DNA from 4 places in the Priestia sp. JSM ZJ58 genome. Region 3 is predicted to be linked to each of the others. Evidence: riboswitches for the same ligand, from Rfam matches in the RefSeq annotation. Region 3 holds a riboswitch; each other region holds the start of a gene.
What was found. A riboswitch is a leader RNA that binds a small molecule or an ion and turns the genes downstream of it on or off. The one in region 3 is predicted to bind thiamine pyrophosphate.

Region 1: linked by a shared signal. The riboswitch ahead of thiC (phosphomethylpyrimidine synthase ThiC) and the one ahead of tenA (thiaminase II) in region 3 are both predicted to bind thiamine pyrophosphate.
Region 2: linked by a shared signal. The riboswitch ahead of thiT (energy-coupled thiamine transporter ThiT) and the one ahead of tenA (thiaminase II) in region 3 are both predicted to bind thiamine pyrophosphate.
Region 4: linked by a shared signal. The riboswitch ahead of ACH6EI_RS25180 (thiamine phosphate synthase) and the one ahead of tenA (thiaminase II) in region 3 are both predicted to bind thiamine pyrophosphate.

Annotation. Positions count from the first base shown of each region.
Region 1 is NZ_JBISEM010000010.1:15,507-19,704, forward strand. Features, by position in the region: gene ACH6EI_RS26925 (VanZ family protein) at 104-559, shown strand; gene thiC (phosphomethylpyrimidine synthase ThiC) at 727-2,496, opposite strand; TPP riboswitch at 2,609-2,723, opposite strand; gene ACH6EI_RS26935 (hypothetical protein) at 2,805-3,095, opposite strand; gene ACH6EI_RS26940 (undecaprenyl-diphosphate phosphatase) at 3,554-4,198, shown strand, end outside.
Region 2 is NZ_JBISEM010000001.1:2,190,638-2,194,835, forward strand. Features, by position in the region: gene ACH6EI_RS11685 (hypothetical protein) at 1-145, shown strand, start outside; gene ACH6EI_RS11690 (amino acid permease) at 182-1,621, opposite strand; lysine riboswitch at 1,724-1,908, opposite strand; TPP riboswitch at 2,082-2,182, shown strand; gene thiT (energy-coupled thiamine transporter ThiT) at 2,215-2,823, shown strand; gene ACH6EI_RS11700 (ethanolamine ammonia-lyase reactivating factor EutA) at 2,980-4,198, shown strand, end outside.
Region 3 is NZ_JBISEM010000001.1:2,648,477-2,652,674, forward strand. Features, by position in the region: gene ACH6EI_RS13985 (hypothetical protein) at 48-230, opposite strand; gene ACH6EI_RS13990 (TspO/MBR family protein) at 532-1,278, opposite strand; TPP riboswitch at 1,505-1,603, shown strand; gene tenA (thiaminase II) at 1,700-2,389, shown strand; gene ACH6EI_RS14000 (aldehyde dehydrogenase) at 2,417-3,817, opposite strand; gene ACH6EI_RS14005 (ArsR/SmtB family transcription factor) at 3,831-4,133, opposite strand; gene ACH6EI_RS14010 (SDR family NAD(P)-dependent oxidoreductase) at 4,146-4,198, opposite strand, start outside.
Region 4 is NZ_JBISEM010000005.1:61,812-66,009, forward strand. Features, by position in the region: gene thiS (sulfur carrier protein ThiS) at 1-63, opposite strand, end outside; gene thiO (glycine oxidase ThiO) at 60-1,187, opposite strand; gene ACH6EI_RS25180 (thiamine phosphate synthase) at 1,171-1,794, opposite strand; TPP riboswitch at 1,916-2,017, opposite strand; gene ACH6EI_RS25185 (hypothetical protein) at 2,176-2,391, opposite strand; gene crcB (fluoride efflux transporter CrcB) at 2,443-2,829, opposite strand; gene ACH6EI_RS25195 (fluoride efflux transporter FluC) at 2,830-3,228, opposite strand; gene ACH6EI_RS25200 (amino acid ABC transporter substrate-binding protein) at 3,570-4,198, shown strand, end outside.

The sequences.
Region 1 (4,198 bases), on a different contig from region 3:
GATAAAAAAAGCATGTAAATCCATTCACTACGAATGAAAGCAGTGGACATATACATATAGATAATAATAAATGGTTTGGGGAGTCAAAGAAGGTGATGTTGAAGTGAATGTAAGCATCAGGTCAATTGTTAAAAAAGTCATGTTCATTCTATTTATTGCGTACGGGGCAGTGGTCATTTATGCTACGCTCATACGGGAAAACGAACATGTTTACGGAAAAGCAATGAACTTGGATTTATTTAGTACGATCCGTCTGATGTGGGATAGCGGTAATATAATGCTCACTCTGACAAATATACTGGGAAATATCGTAATGTTTGCGCCGCTTGGAATGTTTATTCCGTTGTTTATGAAGTGGTTTGACGGTTTTATTCAAGTCTTTACGACTGGTTTCTTAATCAGTTTTCTGATTGAAATTTTACAGTACAAGCTAACGGAACGAGTATTTGATATTGATGATATCTTTTTGAATACGCTAGGTACATTTATAGGCTGGGTTATTATTAAAATACTATATTGGATCAAGAACGTGCTGAAAGCACGTTTCAAAAAAAGATGAAAGGACTTCTTTACGAAGTCCTTTTTGCATCTTGTTGATAGAAACACTTAATGCAGCGTCTTACGGAAGAATGTGAGGATTCAACGATAATATGCTGACAATTTTGCTGAACAAATAATAACTTTCCTTCAAGCTGCTTAATTTGTTTTTTTAGCTGTTCTACTTCATTATTGATAGATATTTGAACCACTGTTAACAAACTCTTTAGCTTTTTCTTTCATTCCTTCTTTTCTTACTTCGTTTACATCTTTTTCATTTTCTTGAGCCATGTTACGAATATCTTGAGAAATACGCATCGAACAGAATTTAGGTCCACACATTGAACAGAAATGGGCTGTTTTAGCACCTTCAGCGGGAAGTGTTTCATCGTGATATTCTTTTGCGCGCTCTGGATCTAGTGACAGGTTAAATTGATCATTCCATCTAAATTCAAATCTTGCTTTAGACAGAGCATTATCGCGTTTTTGTGCTCCTGGATGGCCTTTTGCTAGGTCAGCAGCATGCGCAGCAATTTTATAGGTGATAACGCCTTCGCGAACGTCTTCTTTATTCGGGAGTCCTAAATGTTCTTTTGGCGTTACGTAGCAAAGCATAGCTGTCCCAAACCAGCCAATCATTGCAGCACCAATACCTGATGTAATATGGTCATAGCCTGGAGCGATGTCGGTTGTAAGCGGTCCAAGAGTATAGAAGGGAGCTTCCTGGCATATTTCCATTTGTTTATCTACGTTTTCTTTGATGAGATGCATTGGAACATGTCCAGGACCTTCAATCATAACTTGAACATCGTGTTTCCAAGCAATTTTAGTTAATTCACCAAGCGTTTCTAATTCACCGAACTGTGCCTCATCATTAGCATCTGCAATGGAACCAGGACGTAGCCCATCGCCAAGCGAAATAGCAATATCGTATGCTTTACAGATTTCACAGATTTCTTCAAAGCGAGTATATAAAAAGTTCTCTTCATGATGAGCTAAACACCACTGCGCCAAGATGGATCCTCCGCGTGAAACAATACCTGTCGTACGTTTCGCTGTCAGAGGAATATAACGTAAAAGAACACCTGCGTGAATAGTAAAGTAATCAACACCTTGTTCTGCTTGTTCAATTAATGTATCGCGGTATGCTTCCCACGTTAGATCTTCTGCTACGCCTTTTACTTTTTCAAGCGCTTGGTAAATAGGAACGGTCCCTACAGGAACAGGCGAGTTGCGGATAATCCATTCGCGTGTTGTGTGGATATCCTTTCCTGTTGATAGATCCATAATTGTATCGGCTCCCCAACGCGTTGCCCATGTCATTTTTTCTACTTCATCTTCAATAGCTGAACGAATAGCTGAATTTCCGATATTAGCATTAATTTTCACATGGAATTTGCGGCCGATAATCATCGGTTCGCTCTCAGGGTGATTGATATTATTAGGGATAATCGCACGTCCTCTTGCTACTTCTTCACGCACAATTTCAGGATTCATCTGTTCACGAATAGCGATAAATTCCATTTCGGGCGTGATGACTCCTTTTTTCGCATAGTGCATTTGCGTTACATTTTGATTTTTTTTCGCGCGCAAAGGTAAACGTTTAGTGATAAAGCGCTCGTACTGATCTCTTGGATCACCGTCATAATAACCGTTATCCTGTGGCTGAACCGTACGGCCTTGATATGTTTCTACATCGTTTCGTTCTGCAATCCACTTTTCGCGCAGAGCCGGTAATCCTTTTTGTAAATTAATTTCATAAGAGGGATCTGTATAAACACCGCTCGTGTCGTATACACGTACGGGACTATTTTCTTCTTCACCAAAAGACCCTGTAGTAGGAGACTGATGAATTTCACGCATAGGTACTTTAAGGTCTTGTCTGGATCCTTGGACATATACTTTGTGACTGTTTGGAAAAGGCTTTTTCATAGAAACTGATACATTTTGTTTTGACATTACATATTCCTCCGGTTTCGCATAAAGTGTAGCTATACCGAACCATAAAAAATCGGGTTCTGTGATAGACAGAACCCGATGGAATAGGCAAAAAAAGAATAAAACTATACTATTCTTCTCAAGACTACTTCCCTCCGCTGGTATAACCCAAATCAGGTTCAAAGGGTTAAAGAGTTTTATTGCACTCTTCTCTCAGTCTGAGCTATCAGACACCCCTAGTAGAAATAACATTCAAATTATTCAATTTACGGCTTAAGTTTACCATCATTCGGTAAAAAATCAACCCTTAAATAAAAAAAGCTAGACAATTAGCGTTGTCTAGCAGCATCGATTGCAATCACAATAGCTGTAATAATATGCATGATAAATCCCAAAAATGGAATCCAAGCAACCAGTGAGGTAACAAGCCCTAGTATGTTTCCATAAGCAGATAACCCTCGTCTATTAGCTAAAATGAGTGTGATAGCATGAAGAATAAATCCAATAAAAAGAGGAGTATAGCTAAAGCCCATAACAATCCCCGCGCCAATTAAAGGAATTCCCAGCAAGGCTTCATACCCAGCAGTGACCCATTTCATTGTACGTACATTTCCATTCATAGTAAAAAGCCTCCTAAAAAAGATACTACTATATACGAGAAAAGAGAGAAAAAAGTTTCAAATTACTTAGGGGATATGTCGTATAATTCAGCCCTATTGGATTAAAATGATAGATGACAGTAAAGGGGGATGGAAAAAACATAATGATTTAGTCATTTTTTCACACTAAAGAAAAATAGTCTAGATGATTCATTTTTAGCTAAGGAACCAGAATTTATACTGAACATAGTGACTGCTTTTTAAAATAAATAAAAGCTGATATCGTGTTTTTTGGTTGTAGCATGTAAGCTTTTTATTACAAATTATTAAAGATTCTTATCTTTTTGCAAATACACATTGTATTTCATAGTTTTAACAATTATGATAAAAAAGCAAGTGTCAAAATAGGAAAATAGTTGAGCATGTAAAACGAAGCGATAAGCTTATTAATTTGAAAGAAAGGCAAGGTACATAGCTTTATGTGGGAAATTATTGTAGCAATCATTTTAGGGATTGTAGAAGGTTTAACAGAGTTTGCTCCTGTTTCGTCAACTGGGCATATGATTATTGTGGATGACCTGTGGTTAAATTCAAAAGAATTATTTTCATCTCCAGTAGCTAATACATTTAAGATTGTTATTCAGCTAGGGTCGATCTTAGCAGTAGTTGTTATTTTTAAAGATCGTTTTATTAATTTATTAGGATTGGGAAAAAAACCAGCTGCTGCAATTGGACCGACAAATCGCTTAAATTTAATGCAGGTAATTGTTGGTTTGTTACCCGCAGGAGTGTTAGGACTTTTGTTTGATGATTACATTGATGAACATTTGTTTTCTTTAAATACGGTGCTAATTGGCTTAGTGGTCGGAGCTGTATTAATGATTCTAGCAGATTTGTTTGGACCTAAACGTCCGCGTGTAGAGACGGTGGACCAAATGTCTTATGGACAAGCACTAGGTATAGGACTGTTTCAATGTATTGCTCTTTGGCCAGGTTTTTCTCGTTCAGGCTCAACGATTTCAGGAGGGGTTCTTCTTGGAATGAGCCATAAGGCAGCCGCAGATTTTACATTTATTATGGCAGTGCCAATTATGGCAGGAGCAAGTGGACTTTCATTGGTTAAA
Region 2 (4,198 bases), 460 kb from region 3:
TGCAACTCATTTAAGCAGGTTAATTCAGCGTATTTATTATATCGAAGCTGCTGATTACTATAACCGTCCCCTCAAAGGTTATATGCTTGTTATGAAAAACCAATCCGCTTATATATCTCTTCATTTTGCCGATCAGCTCATATAAAAAAAGCTCTCTATTCAAAAGAATAGAGAGCTTTTTTTATTCGTATTTTTTCACTGTTACTTGACATTCTTTTAACGGGATAAGCTTCGACTTTTTCGTCCATTTGTATCCTAACCAAACAATTAAGAATAAAGGAAGTCCGATATAAGAAACAAGTACACCGTACCAGTCAATCGAGTCACCCATAAACGCCGAATAGTTTTGGCCTAAAATAACAACGGCACATAAAATAAAGGCAAAGATAGGGCCAAATGGGAAAAGTTTTGCATGATATGGAAGTTCACTCAAATCATGACCTTGAGCAACAAATGCTCTTCTAAAACGATAGTGGCTGATCGCAATTCCTAACCAAGCAATAAAACCAGACATACCAGAAGCGTTAAGTAACCACGTATATACCGCACCGTCTCCAAAAAATGAAGCACCAAATGCAAGTGTACCGACAAGTGCCGTTGCGATTAAGGCATTAACTGGAACGCCTCGTTTATTCACTTTTGCTAAGAACCTTGGTGCTTTTCCATCTTTCGCTAAGTTCCACAGCATACGCGTAGAAGCATACATTCCTGAGTTACCAGCAGATAAAACAGCTGTTAAAATAACGGCATTAATCGCTGATGCTGCAAACGCCAGACCTGCTCGTTCGAATATTAAAGTAAACGGACTTACTCGCACGTCATCACTTGCTAATGAATTCGCTGTGTATGGAATAAGCATTCCAATAACAAAAATAGCTAAAATATAAAATAACAAGATGCGCCAGAAGACTTGTTTAACTGCGCGAGGAACCGTTTTTTCCGGATCTTCACTTTCTCCAGCTGCGACTCCAAGCAACTCTGTTCCTTGGAATGAAAAACCAGCTGCCATAAAGATACCTAGTACAGTGAAGAATCCACCGTGAATCGGTCCATCACCAAGCGTGAAGTTTTTAAAACCTGGTGCTTCATTGTTAAAGATACCAAAAATCATCATAATACCAATAACTAAAAAGATAATAACCGTTATTACTTTAATTAACGAAAACCAAAATTCAGATTCACCAAATCCTTTTACAGAAAGGTAGTTAAGCCCAAACATAATTAATAAAAACAGGGCACTCCATAAAATAGAAGAAGAGTTCGGGAACCAAAATTTCATAATAAGGGCTCCAGCAGATAATTCAGCTGCAATCGTAATAGCCCAGTTATACCAGTAGTTCCAGCCGAGAGCGAAACCAAAGGATGGATCTACAAAACGAGACGCATACGTACTAAATGAACCAGCTTCAGGCATATAAGCTGCGAGCTCTGCTAGACTGGTCATCAAAAAGTAAACCATTACGCCAATAATAGCGTAAGCTAAAAGCGCTCCCCCAGGTCCTGCTGTGTGAATTGCTCCACCACTTGCTAGGAATAAGCCGGTTCCGATGGCTCCTCCTAATGAAATCATCGTTAAGTGGCGAGATTTCAACCCACGTTTTAATTCTTGCTGCTCTTGCATAGATAAATACTCCTTTCGAATGTACGGAAAGAGACGGGATAACATAAAAAAAGCCCGCAGTATATGTGCGCGCTTTTAAATCTGAAAACCGCGTCAACCTTCCGTGAAGATAGCTCTTCACATCACTCGCATGATGTGACAGTTCTGTTCCTGTTCGGAGACAGCCCCAGCTTAAATCAACCGAGAAGTGATTTAAACTTCGGCAATTTTTCCTTTCAAGCAACATCCTCAATGTTCTCTGCATTTCCGTTACTTTACTATTAAAAACTGCGACCTCTACCTCATCGATTAGGATGAGGGTTTTTTATATTCAATTGACATAAAAGAAGTATAACAAATACTAAAACGATTGTCATTATAAAAATAGATTCAGAAAATAGAAACATCTTTGAAATCTCTCGAATCTATTTTGTTACGTATGGTATAATAAACATTGTCTTTATACTACATAAATATCCAAACGTACCACAGGGGGAGCCGCCGTGCTGAGAGTGAACGAAATGTTCAGACCCTTCGAACCTGTTAGTTAACGCTAGCGTAGGAATGTGGGAATAGTAGCATATATTTGCTTACTCCTGTGTAAACCGTTTGATATGAATGATTCAAAAACAGGAGTGAGAAACGTGAATAAAGCATTACCTTTACAGGCTAAAATTGAAATAGCTATTTTTGCAGCATTGGCTTTTTTGATTGATCTTTTACCTTCTATAAAAATTGCAATAGGTGTAAGCATTTCGTTCTCTATGGTTCCTATCTTTATTATGTGTTTTCGATGGGGAGTTAAAGGAGGAGCTTTATCTGGATTTCTATGGGGAATATTACAACTAGCTTTAGGAAATGCGTATATTTTAACCCCGTTGCAAGCTTTTATAGAGTATATTATCGCTGTTACCTTTATTGGATTTGGCGGGATTTTCTCTAGTTCTATTAAAGGATATTTAGCTAATAATCAAAGATCAAAAGCTTTCTTTTTTATTATCTTATCTTTAATTATAGGAAGTTTTGCTCGTTATTTTTGCCATTTTATTGCAGGTTTAATATTTTGGGGATTTGCTGCACCAAAAGGAATGCCTGTTCTATGGTATTCTTTCTCCATGAATGGGATTTCGATGATTGGGTCGTTGCTATCATGTCTAATTATCCTTTCACTGTTAATCCCATCGGCATCAAGAATGATTGTAACTAAATCACACTCATCATAAGAAAAAAGACTAAATCTGCCAAGATTTAGTCTTTTTTCTTATTTGTCACCTTTGTTTACACAAAAGTGTGTCAGGTTTGATAACATAGTTAGTGAAATATTCAAAAAACTGTTTTATGATAGTCAACATATTCAAACGAGATAAAGGATTGATCGTATGCTACAGAAATGGATCACGAGCATAGGTTTAGATATTGGAACAAGCACAACAAAACTGATTGTAAGCAAACTGTTAATAGCAAATCAACAAAATCAGTTTACGCTGCCAGGCTGTCAAATTATTGATCGTCGCGTAACGTATGCAAGTTCCATCTATACAACACCTATGGTAAACGAGGTGGAAATCGATGTTCGAAGGTTAACGCTATTACTAGAAAAAGAGTACAAAAAAGCAGGGATCTCCTTAGATCAAGTGGAGGCGGGTGCTGTGATCATCACAGGAGAAACGGCTCGGAAGCAAAATGCAGAGAGTATCGTTCACTATCTAGCTGAACACGCTGGGAATTTTGTTGTTGCAACAGCTGGTGCTGACTTAGAAGGAATGTTAGCGGCAAAAGGATCGGGAGCAATCGAACATTCTGCTGAAACCAATAAAGTGATTGCCAATATTGATGTAGGTGGAGGCACTGCTAACATCGCCTTATGTCAAAATGGAAAAGTGATTGAAACGTTTACCCTGCATGTAGGCGGAAGATTAATTCGACTAAACGAAGATGGTATTGTTACCTACGTTTCGTCTTATTTAACTGAATTTTTAAAAAATAATTCTCTGATGCTTCAAGAAGGCGAAAAAGCAACATTTGAAAAACTCTCGTCTATTTGCAAATTGCTAGCTAAAGAAACCGTGGATTATGTGAGCGCACTGAAGCAAACCTCTTTGCTGCTCGTTTCCCCTCATACAAGATCTTCTACTCGGCCAGAGACAATCATGGTCTCGGGAGGAGTAGGAGCCATGATAGAGAAGGAGAAACCAAAAACAGTGAAGGAAGTGGCCATACACGGAGACATTGGTCCGCTGCTAGCTTATCAGTTTCAAGCCATACAGGTATCTCAAGCCGCTGAAACAACGCGAGCCACTGTCATTGGAGCTGGTATGCAAAATACAGAAGTTAGCGGATCAACCGTATACATTAAATCAAAGCGGCTGCCGCTAAAAAATATTCCGATTATAGAGATACCCGTACAGCAAGAGGAGGAGTGGAATCCGCAGCTGTTTCAAGAAAGAGCTCGAACGGCATGTATGCAGGCTTCAACTGTTTTCAGCGCAGAAGATCCTCCCGTTGCTATTGCTTTATCTCATTTCCCTTACTGCAGCTATAGAATGCTGCAAGAATTAGCAAAAGTAATAAGCGCTGAATTTGGTGCTTGTTTTAAAG
Region 3 (4,198 bases):
AGAAGCAGCTGCCTCTTCATTTTGAGTTTGATGTTTCTATTCAAAAATTATTCTCTGTACGATGATTCGTCTCCACGGTAGGCTTCTTGATTTGATATTTCTTCAATATGCATATGCCCTTCTCTCTCTAAACGAAGAACTGTACGCTCTGCATCTTCATAACTCTCGCACGTCACTTGTTTATATTCCATATCGTCTTTATCTGTGTAAGCCACTAAATATGTTTCCATTTTAACTCCTCCTATATAAACTATATGTAACGTATGTTGCCTTTTTCGTTTATTTCTAAACATATAGGCTCCAAACATAAAGCCTAGCATACTATAATAGCGGAACTTCAATTTAAAAAGTTGAATTTTTCATTATGCACCGATGCAACATGGAGGTTACGCTTATGACATTTATTTTATCATTCGTACCAATTGTTGTTCCTTTTGGTATTTTAATTAGCTTAATTGCTTTTACAGCTGCTTTTTTACAATCAAAAGAGCATCATAAAAAGCTCTAGCTTACAAAAGCTAGAGCTTCTTTTTAAAAACGTCTATAGCGTTTAATCAGTCCCACAATAATAGCAATTGCTAATAAAACAATCGAGATGATAACAGTAATGACAATTGGCTGATTTCCACTTTGTTTCACCGCAATGGCAATATAAGCCCAAATAAAAACAAGCGGATAAACAGCGTCTCGGTTTTTTAATGTAAACATAATGCCCAGCGCAGCCCCTACCAGCAGCATAATAATCGTCCATGCTAACTCATTTAGGCCAAGTAAGTGCTGTATTCCATTTGCTTGAAATACGACAAATACATTAACAATAGTCGCAACAGAAATCCATCCAAGATAAAGCGAAATCGGCAGACGCATAAACCATGTCGTCATCCGAGAATGCTGAATAATGGAATATACAATCATTAATGTGCCTAAAATAAAGAGCATAACTAAAAGGGATAACTTATAGTAATCGTTTTGGAAAATAAAGATCCACGCACTATTTAACAAACAGTTTAGAAAAAACCAAATGCCGATACGTGCATATATTTCCTTTTGATCTTCTCTTGCAAAAAATTGGCGTATAACCCAAATGGTTAATAACAAATAAATAACGCCCCAGATAGCAAAGGCATAACCGGCTGGTGTAAACAACGTAGGAACTTGCGCAGAAGCCTCTGCCGTTGTTTTGCCTCCTATTGGAATCGCATTTGCTAAATAATTCACAAGAAGTGTAATAGCCAAGCCTACTGTATTTAATACAGCATACAAACGAAATTTTGCCATTTTGTTCTCTCCTTTCTTCTATTTATATGGGAATGTTTCGGAGACGAAAACGGCTCTTCCCTTCATTAATACCTCTTCTTCCCTAAAAATATGCATTTTTAAACAAAAATGATTAAAAATAGCTTCAAGAAGCTACCTCTTTAAGAGATAAAAACCGTTAGGGAACAATTTTCCGTAACGCTTTCTATTTTTCAGAATATATGGTAAGTTAAACATAGACTAATAGGAAGTCCACTAGGGGTGCCGACCGGCTGAGACAAGTTTTCTTGATCCCTTTGAACCTGATCTGGCTCATACCAGCGTAGGAAAGTGGCAATGTTCAGTTTTGTACTGTCCTTTGCCACTCCGTTTATAAACGGAGTGTTTTTTATTTCCTTTATGTGCTTGTTTGTGACTTCCTCATAATTAAAGGAGGATTTTGATGTCATTTTCATCTCAATTAAGACAAGAAGCAAACTATATTTACGAAGCCATTTTTAACCACCCTTTTATTAAAGGAATTGCTGAAGGAGACGTGCCAAAAGAAGCGCTTATTCACTACGTTTCTCAAGACTACGAATACTTAACAGCATTTGTCCGCATTTACGGCGCTGCTTTAACAAAATGCCGTACGCGTACCGAAATGGAAGCCTTTAATGCCGGCATTTCTACGGTATTACATAGTGAAGTACACCCTCATAATAATTTTTGTGAAGTAGCAGGCGTACGCTATGAAGACCTCCACACTGAGGCTCTTTCACCAACGGCCAGCCACTACATTAACCATATGACAAGCGTTGCGCATACAGGCAGCTTAGCGGAAATCATTGCCGTGCTTCTTCCATGTCCGTGGACGTACGTTGAAATTGGCCAGCGCATTACAGAACAAGTAAATCCATCTCCTTCTCATCCTTTTTATGAATGGATTCAGTTTTATAATAATGAAGAAATGAATGGCACAACACAATGGTTTTGTAACAAACTTGATGAACTCACCGAGCAAGCGACTGAAGAAGAACGTAATCGTATGAAAGATCACTTTATCAAAAGCTGTGAGCTGGAGTATTTATTTTGGGAAATGGCGTATACACAAGAAAAATGGCCGCTTTCTCAGCTTTCACTTTCAAAATAACGAAAAAGCCTCCTATCAGGAGGCTTTTTATTTCAATAATTTTTTAATCATTTTCAAGTTTTGTTTCTCTGAAGGATAGCGGAATGACAAATCAAACTTGGTTGTTTGAGACAGCATGCTTTTAAAATGAGAAAATGTCTGAAAGCTGTCTTTTCCATGATATTGGCCCGTACCGCTTTCTCCAACTCCGCCAAAGGGTAAATATGGCGTAGCGATATGCATAAGCGTATCATTTATACAGCCTCCTCCAAATGAAAGACGCTCCGTTATGACGTTTTGTACATTTGCACTTTCCGTAAACAAGTAAAGAGCTAACGGCTTAGCTTTTTCTTGAACTTTATGAATAACTTCGTCTAACGTTTCGTATTCAATCATAGGAAGAATAGGCCCAAAAATTTCTTCTTGCATAACGTCTGATGTCCAGCTTACTTCACTTAACACCGTAGGTTCTATTGTGAGCGTACTTTTATTATACCCGCCTCCAACTATAGCGTTTCCGTCTTTTAAAAACTCAACTAGCCGAATAAAATGGCGCTCACTGACAATACGGCCGTAGCGCTCACTTTCAAGCGGATTACTACCGTAAAATTGATAAATCGCTTCGCGAAGTTTCTCCACTAGCTGCGCTTTTACCTTTTTATGCACGAGCAAATAATCGGGAGCAACGCACGTTTGGCCTGCATTCATTCCTTTGCCAAACATAATTCGCTTCGCTGCAAGATCTAGGTTTGCATCTTCATGTACAATGCACGGACTTTTTCCTCCTAGCTCCAGCGTGACGGGAATAAGCTGCTTCCCTGCTTCTTGCATAATAATTTTCCCTACATTTACACTTCCCGTAAAGAAAATATAATCGAGGGGCTGTTTTAAAAGCAGGCTCGTCGTGTCTACAGCGCCTTCAATCACGGTCACAAATGCTGGATCAAAAGCCTCAGCTAGTAATTCTTGTATAACCCGAGATACGCTAGGCGTTAATTCAGAAGGCTTTATAATCGCCGTGTTTCCAGCGGCAATCGCTCCTACTAAAGGAGACAGCGCTAATTGAAACGGATAGTTCCACGGAGCAATAATTAACGCGACTCCATACGGTTCAGGAACAATTTTCCCTTTAGAGCCCACGTGTGTTAAAGCGGTTTTTACTTTTTTAGGCTTCATCCATTTTGCTAAATGCTTAAGCGTAAACCGAATTTCCTCTAGTAAAATCCCAATTTCCGACGTGTACGCCTCTACTTCGGATTTATTCAAGTCTTGTTTTAAAGCATCCATAATTCTCTGCTCGTTTTGTTTGACTGCGTCTCTGAGCTTATTCAGCGCTTGAATGCGGCTGCTGATGCTCTTTGTCTTTTGTGCATAGAAATACTGCTTTTGTGTAGAGACAATATGTTCAATGACCGTTTCATCTGTGATATAGAATTGCTCGTGGTTCATCTCTTTCATCTCCCTATAAACATTCAGCTTCAACTGTAGCAAGCAAGCTTTTTAATAGCTCAACTGCCTCGTTTAAAGCTAATGAATAATATCTCTGCGTTCCTTTTTGCTCAATTTGCACAAGCTTTTGATCACGTAAAATTTTTAAATGATGAGAAATTGCCGGTCGTGATAAAGTAGACTCGTTTGCAATTTCATTAACGGTTAAAGGCTCTTTTTCCGCGAGCAGCAAAATAATATCTTGTCTTGCTGAATCACTTAGAGCCTGAAAAATAGGAATGCTGGCACGAAATAACTCCACTGCTTTTTCACTCATAAATATTCTCCTTTATTTAATTTCTTGTGTTCTGCGGACAACGGATGAAAGCCACTTTCTTGGTA
Region 4 (4,198 bases), on a different contig from region 3:
GTGCTCGACCGTTTCAATTTCATCTCCGACAGTGACGGTCTTACCGTTAATAATTAGATTCAATGAACTCCCTCCATTGCTCTCGTTAGCTGAAATGATGTAAAGAATGAATGATTTGGCTTTTTCCCTAACAAAGCATCAGCCATAATTTTTCCAGTTGCAGCGCTTAATAAAATACCGTTTCGGTAGTGGCCAAAAGCCATGTGCAGATTCGCTATTTCAGGGTGCTCTCCTAAATAAGGCCAGCCATCATTTGTTTGTGGACGAAGACCAGCCCATGCTTTTTCAAATGTGGCTTCTTTAATGGCCGGCAGAAGCGCAGAAGCTTTATTCAGCAAAAATTGAATACCTTGTGCAGAAACGGTCTTAGTAAAATCATGCTGCAGCTTAGTTGCCCCGATTACGATTCTTCCACCAGTCTTAGGGACTAAGTAAAAACCTTCATCTAAAAAAATCGTTTTAGAAAGCAGGGGCTTATAACTTTGCAGAGCAATACACTCTCCTTTTACAGGAAACACCTCGCCTAAATGTTCAGAAGAAATAAAGCGTTTAGCCCATGAGCCTGCTGCAATCACTACTTTTTCTCCATAAAAAGAGCCTTTGGACGTCTGTACCCCTTTTACTGTTTCATTTTCCATAATCAGAGAGTGAACGTCACAGTATTCGAATACATCTGCTCCGTGATACAAGGCTCCATGAGCAAGAGCTTGTGTTAACTTAGCCGGAGCTAGCTGGCCGTCTCCCGGTATTGTAATGGCTCCGTATATGTCTGGAGAGAGCCCGGGTTCTAACAAACGCGCTTCTTTTACATCGATCCATCTTACATCTTTGTCCCACCGGTGGTGCTGAGCGGCTTTTTTCTTTAATACGTGTGCATCTTCTTCTGTTACAGCGACTTTTAATAAGCCTTTTTGAATGAGCTCTACGTCGATAGCCGTTTTTTCTTTTAGTTCCTTCACCAGTTCAGGAAACATGCTTCTGCTCTTAATAGCAAGGTCTAAAAGAGGACCTTCTTCATCAATTTCAGCTTGAGCACCTAAAATACCAGCGGCTGCACTTGAAGCTTCACAACCAACTTGATTGCGTTCAAGAATAGCTACTGACGCTCCTTGTTTTGACAAATGATAAGCGATAGAAGAGCTGATTATACCTCCTCCGATTAACAGTACATCATAATGCTGCTTCATTTTCTCCACCTCCAGATGTCCATATATGAGAATATTGTTTAATCGCTTTCAGGGGATCTTGCGCAAGCATGACACCAGACATCACGGCTATACCGTGTGCTCCTGTTTGAAGTACCTCTTTGGCATTTACAGGTGTAATTCCTCCAATGGCAATAACCGGTATCTGCACAGCGTCTACTACTTCTTTTAGTGCCGCTATCCCTCGACTTTTTAATTCTTTTTTTGAATGTGTTGAATAAATATGTCCGTATAAAATGTAGTGAGCACCATCTTTTTCAGCTTCTAAAGCCTCTTCCACAGAGTGAACTGACTTTCCAACAATAAGAGAAGGAAATGCGTCTATAACAAACGAAACGTCTAAACTATGATAGGCAAGCTGTACACCTTTTGCTTTTAAAGCATGCGCTACATCAACTCGGTCATTCACAATAATTTTAGAGCGACAAAATGGTAGGCTTTCTAGTAAACATTGAATCTGCTTTGCCGTTTTCTTTTTTTCTCTAATATGAATGGCGCCCGCAAAAGGCGCGATAGCCGTTAAAATTTTTTGAAGCTCTTCGATTGGCTGCTTATCTGTTGTAATGACATGAAATTTAGGAATATCCACATGATCGAAACCTTTCCATTCAGAATAAAGAGAAATTTCAATCACTTCATCTTGTGCAGAGGGCTTTATTACATACAAAAAACCACTCTACAACGTAGAGTGGTTAGCATGCATCGTTATGTAAACATGATCGCCACTTCCCTACGCTGGTCCAAACCAGATCAGGTTCAAAGGGTCCGAAATACATCCGTCTCAGCTTCAAAAAGCTCCCCTAGTGATTGCTATTTATTGATTTTGTTTTTGCACTTAAAATTATAACACAACTAGATGTAAATACAATATCTCTTTATGCTCTTACGGCTCTCTTCCTTTTATAGATGTATCTTTTAAGCTTCTTTACTAAGAGGCCCGGCGCACCGAATCATTCTGCTTTTTATATAGTTAGTAATCGGTATAGTCGTCAAATTCTTCTTTGTCTTTTTCCTTTTTCCGATCCCATATAAACAGCAGGAGTAACATAATAAAAGTTAGAATATAAAAACCGTAAAAAATAAATGCCGCCACAACATTTATAAATAAAAATAAAAAACCAATGATCTGACCTGCAACAGCTACAATCAACAAAATGTATTTCCAAACTTCTGCTTTTCTATCCATTCTCTACTTCTCCGTCTTTTTGTTTTTCCCTACTAGAAACGTTCTCTTTACTTATAATAAAAACGTTCCTGCCAGTAAACCGACTGTAAATAAACCAACTGTTCCAAATGCTGAAATCCCCACGTACGCCAACATTTTCCGATAAGATTTTTCCCGAATTAACTGTACGGTTTCCACACTAAACGTTGAAAAAGTGGTAAAGGCACCAAAAAACCCAATGCCAATCATTAAAAATATTGAATCATCATAAGCATGACTCGGAACCTTTCCATAATAACTACCGTAAAAAAGACCAAGCCCAAACGCACCGAGCAAGTTTACAAACAGCATTGAGACTGGAAAAGGAGGGTTTGAAACTGTTTTTGTAACTTTTAAACCCAAAAGATAACGGCATATTCCTCCAGCTGCCCCGCCAAGTGCCAAGCTCACTATGCTCATTTACTTCACCTCATGTACTTTCACTAAATTTTTCCCTGCCGCTTCACCGCATAGATAGCCTGCTAAAGCAAGAAGGATTCCACCTACTAAAGAGACAATGACATAAATGGCTCCCCAAAATAAATGGTGCTGAGTGAGAGAAATGACGTCTCCTGCAAAGGTTGAATACGTTGTAAAACCGCCGCACACGCCAACTCCTAGTCCAAGCTTTATCCATTCTTTTGGCTTTTTCCACGCAAAAAATCCTGTTAATAGGCCTAGTATGAAGCTTCCTAATAGGTTTTCAATTACCGTTCCTATTGGATAGCCCGTATATAATAAGGAAAGATTTAGCAAATAACGCGCATATGTACCAGCGATAGCACCAAAGGCAATTGAGATTAAGTTTATGGCTTTCATCATATCGCTCCGTTTCATAAATTCTTCTTTAAGTGTACCATAAGGAATTTATTTCTACCTTAACATTTAACTATATGTTTATTGCACCAAAAGTCATGAAAAAATGAAAGAGAAAATCGTCGCATGAAACTTCCTTTTTACTCCTCAAATATCCCTTAAAAATCCACTTAATCCAAATTTTAAAATCTTTCTGTATCCTTATGACAAACCGTGTATAGAAGGTATATTTCCCTTATTTTAAGTCACATTAATCGTATAAGTTTTTTTTGTTGACTTTTGCTGTGTTCTTGTTTAGTATCACAGAGTATCATTTCCTATCAGAATACTAGGGGGTTTAGAAAATGAAGAAATTTGCTGCACTTTTGTCGCTACTATTAGCTTTCACAGTTGTGCTTGCCGCATGCGGTTCTAGCTCAAAAAATGAAGCAAACAATGGAGACAATAAATCTTCACAAGAGGATTTATATAATAAAGTGAAAAAAGATGGCGTATTAACAATTGGAACTGAAGGTACATACCCTCCGTTCACTTTTCATGATGACAAACAAAAGCTAACTGGGTTTGATGTAGAATTGGCTCAAGAAGTAGCTAAACGTCTTGGCGTAAAAGCTGAGTTCAAAGAAACACAGTGGGATGGCATGTTTGCCGGATTAGATGCTAAACGCTTTGACATGATTGCTAATGAAGTGGGTATTCGTGAAGATCGTCAAAAGAAATACGATTTCTCTGACCCATACATCCAGTCAGGCGCCGTATTAATTGTTCGTAAAGACGAAAAAGATATCAAATCATTTAAAGATTTAAAAGGAAAAAAATCAGCACAGTCATTAACAAGTAACTACAAAGACATGGCTCAATCTTATGGTGCAAACATTACGAGTGCTGAAGGTTTTGCTCAAGCAGTAGAACTAATGAGCGCAAACCGTGTTGATGCTACAATCAACGATAAATTATCGTTCCTTGACTATAA